DNA from 2 places in the Siminovitchia sediminis genome. Region 2 is predicted to be linked to the other one. Evidence: a T-box and tRNA genes for the amino acid it is inferred to sense, from the RefSeq annotation. Region 2 holds a T-box; the other holds one or more tRNA genes.
The links. A T-box is a leader RNA that pairs with one kind of tRNA and senses whether it is charged. The one in region 2 lies ahead of ileS (isoleucine--tRNA ligase), so its partner is inferred to be a tRNA-Ile.
Positions count from the first base shown of each region.

Region 1 (2,350 bases), on a different contig from region 2:
CTTTGACAGAGGAAGTGAAGCGACCTCGAGCACCAAGGAGCCGTAGCTGGATTGAACAATTCTTGGTATCTTCTCTTATCTGGTTTTGAGAGAATGAAAAATTTCTCTTGAAAAATACATAAAACAAAGTATAATAAAAGATGTCGCAAAAGGATCTTCTGCTAGAAACGCTCACGTCCTGTGAGAATGCAGAAGCCAGCATATTCAAGTCTGGTGGCGATAGCGAAGAGGTCACACCCGTTCCCATCCCGAACACGGAAGTTAAGCTCTTCAGCGCCGATGGTAGTGAGGGGATTCCCCTTGTGAGAGCAGGACGCTGCCAGGCAAACTACTCATAAGGATGACATGTCATCATCCTATACTTTGGAGGATTAGCTCAGCTGGGAGAGCACCTGCCTTACAAGCAGGGGGTCGGCGGTTCGAACCCGTCATCCTCCACCATTATATGCCGGCCTAGCTCAATTGGTAGAGCAACTGACTTGTAATCAGTAGGTTGGGGGTTCAAGTCCTCTGGCCGGCACCATTATGTATACTAGATGTCTGAATATGTCGAGTGACCGGAATATACTTATTAAGAGCCATTAGCTCAGTCGGTAGAGCATCTGACTTTTAATCAGAGGGCCGCAGGTTCGAATCCTGCATGGCTCACCATTTGCGGGTGTGGTGGAATTGGCAGACACGCTAGACTTAGGATCTAGTGCCGTAAGGCGTGGGGGTTCGACTCCCTTCACCCGCATTTTTACGCGGAAGTAGTTCAGTGGTAGAACACCACCTTGCCAAGGTGGGGGTCGCGGGTTCAAATCCCGTCTTCCGCTCTTTATTTTGCCGGGGTGGCGGAACAGGCAGACGCACAGGACTTAAAATCCTGCGGTAGGTGACTACCGTACCGGTTCGATTCCGGTCCTCGGCATTTCCGCTTATTGCGCCCGTAGCTCAATTGGATAGAGCGTCTGACTACGGATCAGAAGGTTATGGGTTCGACTCCTTTCGGGCGCGTACATATTACTATATATGTAACGGGAAGTAGCTCAGCTTGGTAGAGCACTTGGTTTGGGACCAAGGGGCCGCAGGTTCAAATCCTGTCTTCCCGACCACGTTATGGGGCCTTAGCTCAGCTGGGAGAGCGCCTGCTTTGCACGCAGGAGGTCAGCGGTTCGATCCCGCTAGGCTCCACCATTAACATAATTAGAATTTGGATTTGGGCGGCGTAGCTCAGCTGGCTAGAGCGTACGGTTCATACCCGTGAGGTCGGGGGTTCGATCCCCTCCGCCGCTACCAATTGTAGGACCTTTAGCTCAGCTGGTTAGAGCAGACGGCTCATAACCGTCCGGTCGTAGGTTCGAGTCCTACAAGGTCCACCATTTTACTTTTTCGGGAGGAATACCCAAGTCTGGCTGAAGGGATCGGTCTTGAAAACCGACAGGCGGGTCAAACCGCGCGGGGGTTCGAATCCCTCTTCCTCCGCCATCTACTTTCTATTATCGCGGGATGGAGCAGTCTGGTAGCTCGTCGGGCTCATAACCCGAAGGTCGCAGGTTCAAATCCTGCTCCCGCAATCAACTTAAAGGTCCCGTGGTGTAGCGGTTAACATGCCTGCCTGTCACGCAGGAGATCGCGGGTTCGATTCCCGTCGGGACCGCCATTATGATTTGACAAAAGGCAGCTGCTGAACTTGGATGCTGCTGGGGCTGTTTTTATACTTCTCATAGCACGTATTACATAAGGCTCAGTAGCTCAGTCGGTAGAGCAAAGGACTGAAAATCCTTGTGTCGGCGGTTCGATTCCGTCCTGAGCCACCATTTAGACATTTGTATAGAATGTCCTTTCATGGCGGCTATGGCGAAGTGGTTAACGCATCGGATTGTGGCTCCGACATCGTGGGTTCGATTCCCACTAGTCGCCCCATTACAGGTTATGCGGGTGTAGTTTAGTGGTAAAACTACAGCCTTCCAAGCTGTTGTCGTGGGTTCGATTCCCATCACCCGCTCCAATGATGGGCCTATAGCTCAGTTGGTCAGAGCGCACGCCTGATAAGCGTGAGGTCGGTGGTTCAAGTCCACTTAGGCCCACCATTCCGCAGTAGCTCAGTGGTAGAGCTATCGGCTGTTAACCGATCGGTCGTAGGTTCGAATCCTACCTGCGGAGTTTTTTACATTATATTTTTCTTATAGAGGGGAAGTACTCAAGAGGCTGAAGAGGCGCCCCTGCTAAGGGCGTAGGTCGCGTAAGCGGCGCGAGGGTTCAAATCCCTCCTTCTCCGCCATTACCTATGGCCCCTTGGTCAAGCGGTTAAGACACCGCCCTTTCACGGCGGTAACACGGGTTCGAATCCCGTAGGGGTCATCTATAA
Region 1 covers NZ_JBHUEO010000019.1:195-2,544, forward strand. The annotation lists rRNA gene rrf (5S ribosomal RNA) at 210-325, shown strand; tRNA gene ACFSCZ_RS08175 (tRNA-Val) at 366-441, shown strand; tRNA gene ACFSCZ_RS08180 (tRNA-Thr) at 448-523, shown strand; tRNA gene ACFSCZ_RS08185 (tRNA-Lys) at 576-651, shown strand; tRNA gene ACFSCZ_RS08190 (tRNA-Leu) at 655-736, shown strand; tRNA gene ACFSCZ_RS08195 (tRNA-Gly) at 744-815, shown strand; tRNA gene ACFSCZ_RS08200 (tRNA-Leu) at 825-910, shown strand; tRNA gene ACFSCZ_RS08205 (tRNA-Arg) at 923-996, shown strand; tRNA gene ACFSCZ_RS08210 (tRNA-Pro) at 1,018-1,094, shown strand; tRNA gene ACFSCZ_RS08215 (tRNA-Ala) at 1,101-1,176, shown strand; tRNA gene ACFSCZ_RS08220 (tRNA-Met) at 1,202-1,278, shown strand; tRNA gene ACFSCZ_RS08225 (tRNA-Ile) at 1,285-1,361, shown strand; tRNA gene ACFSCZ_RS08230 (tRNA-Ser) at 1,375-1,467, shown strand; tRNA gene ACFSCZ_RS08235 (tRNA-Met) at 1,483-1,556, shown strand; tRNA gene ACFSCZ_RS08240 (tRNA-Asp) at 1,567-1,642, shown strand; tRNA gene ACFSCZ_RS08245 (tRNA-Phe) at 1,724-1,799, shown strand; tRNA gene ACFSCZ_RS08250 (tRNA-His) at 1,831-1,905, shown strand; tRNA gene ACFSCZ_RS08255 (tRNA-Gly) at 1,917-1,990, shown strand; tRNA gene ACFSCZ_RS08260 (tRNA-Ile) at 1,996-2,072, shown strand; tRNA gene ACFSCZ_RS08265 (tRNA-Asn) at 2,074-2,145, shown strand; tRNA gene ACFSCZ_RS08270 (tRNA-Ser) at 2,173-2,263, shown strand; tRNA gene ACFSCZ_RS08275 (tRNA-Glu) at 2,272-2,343, shown strand; partial or broken gene ACFSCZ_RS08280 (transposase) at 2,341-2,350, opposite strand, start outside.
Region 1: it encodes a tRNA-Ile, which carries the amino acid that the T-box ahead of ileS (isoleucine--tRNA ligase) is inferred to sense. The anticodon was not compared.

Region 2 (2,350 bases):
GGTCCCTCACCATATTAAAGAGTCTGGTTTCTCCCCAATTCGGTACCCATTTCACGTCTTTAATGGCTTCCAAAATATCCTCTCTGAAATCCTTAATGGAGGCAAACCATTGGGAAGTTGCTCGGAAAATGACCGGTTTTTTGGTCCGCCAATCATGCGGATAAGAGTGGGTGATAAATTCCAGTTTCAGCAAAGCCCCAACTTCTTGAAGCTTTTCTGTAATCGGCTTGTTGGCCTTATCATAAAACATCCCCTCGAATCCTGGAGCCTCTTCTGTCATGATCCCTTTGTCATCAACCGGGCAGAGAACTTCCAAATCATATTGTTGTCCGACAATAAAGTCATCTTCACCATGACCCGGGGCTGTATGGACACATCCCGTACCGGAATCAACCGTTACGTGCTCACCCAGAATGACTTGGGAATCCCTATTGTAGAAAGGGTGTTTTGCAACCACATATTCAAGGGTGGATCCTTGTACCGTTTTGATGACTTTGGCATTTGGCCAATCCAGTACCTCTTTTACATTTGAAACAAGGTCCTCAGCAACTAAATATGTTTTTCCTTCGTGATCCAAGACTGCATAATTCAAGTTTGGATGAACGGCAACGGCCTGATTGGCAGGGATCGTCCAAGGCGTTGTTGTCCAAATAATAATGTTTGTCCCCTCTTCAATGACACCTTTACCGTCCGTTACCGTAAATGTTACATAAATGGATGGCGAGCGCTTATCTTTATATTCAATTTCTGCCTCAGCAAGTGCAGACTCACTTGTAGGTGACCAGTACACAGGTTTTTTACCTTTATAAATATATCCTTTTTTCGCCATTTCGCCGAACACTTTTATCTGTTCCGCTTCAAATTCAGGCTTTAAGGTAATATAAGGATGATCCCAGTCTCCCCTGATACCCAGACGCTTAAATTCACTTCTTTGATTATCAATTTGTTCATATGCGTATTCCTTACAGATTTCCCGGAATTCCGCTAATGTCATTTCTTTCCGGTTTACACCTTTGTTTGCAAGGGCTTGCTCGATGGGCAGACCATGTGTATCCCATCCTGGGACGTATGGAGCACAATAGCCAGCCATAGATTTGTAGCGCACAATAAAATCTTTTAACGTTTTGTTTAGAGCATGGCCCATATGAAGATTGCCGTTTGCAAATGGCGGTCCATCGTGCAGCACAAATAGCGGCCGTCCCTTTGTTCTTTCCTGAACCTTTTGGTAAATATTGTCTTCTTCCCACTTCGCTTGCATTTCCGGCTCTCTTTTTGGTAGATTTCCACGCATCGGGAAATCTGTTTTCGGCATAAGCAGCGTATCTTTATAATCCATCCTATTTCCTCCTTTAATGTTTACATCCGTATATATAAAAAAACAGCCATCTCATCCCAAAAAAGGGACGAGAAGGCTGTTCCCGTGGTACCACCCAATTAGACAATTACCGGTAATTGTCCGCTCAAGCATCCGTATCATGGATGAAACGCTTTTTTCTACTCGCAATGCTTTCGAATCAAGTACTCCAGGGTGATTTTCCACATCTCTCCTATTGCCGGGCTTTCACCTTCCCCGGCTCGCTTGGAATAGGTCTAAGATTGTACTGTCCCTGTCATCGTATTACACATATCATTGAATTGATACCATTATATGAAAGTCTTAAATGCAGAGTCAAGTTTTACTCTAATTCTTCGACTTCTTCTAAACTATTCAGTTCAGTTGCATCCAGTTCAAATTCCATTAATTGGTCCCAATCATCCGTATTAATTAAATCCAGCTGTGCTTCAATCAGCATTCTGAAGCGTGTCCGAAAAACCTTTGCCTGCTTTTTCAACTCTTCAATCTCCAAAGCAATTTTACGTGCTTTTGACAAAGACTCATTTACAATCCGATCCGCATTCTTTTCGGCTTCCCGAATGATGAGCTTTGCTTCCTTCATAGCATTTCCTTTTACTTCTTCAGCTGCTTCCTGTGCAACGACAATGGATTTATTCAACGTTTCTTCAATGGTGCTAAAGTGTCCAAGTCTTTCGTTCATAGATGCAATCTTATCTTCCAATTCTCTCTTTTCCCTGAGGACTAACTCATAATCCTTTATAACCTGGTCAAGAAATTCGTTTACTTCATCCTCGTCATATCCGCGAAAACCTTTGCTGAATTCTTTATTATGTATGTCCACTGGTGTTAACGGCATGATGCCACCTCCATTACACTTCTGTTCATCTACTAATCATATTATACTCGAATTTTGACTAAAGTTGGCGGGTTTCTTAATTAATTTTTTGTTCCAATTTTCAGCCGCGCCTTATTTTTTTTCGTTGTACCCAGAACGTCAATAATTTTGCACCTGCC
Region 2 covers NZ_JBHUEO010000005.1:189,346-191,695, reverse strand. The annotation lists gene ileS (isoleucine--tRNA ligase) at 1-1,336, opposite strand, end outside; T-box leader at 1,397-1,623, opposite strand; gene ACFSCZ_RS03495 (DivIVA domain-containing protein) at 1,677-2,192, opposite strand; gene ACFSCZ_RS03490 (YlmH family RNA-binding protein) at 2,273-2,350, opposite strand, start outside.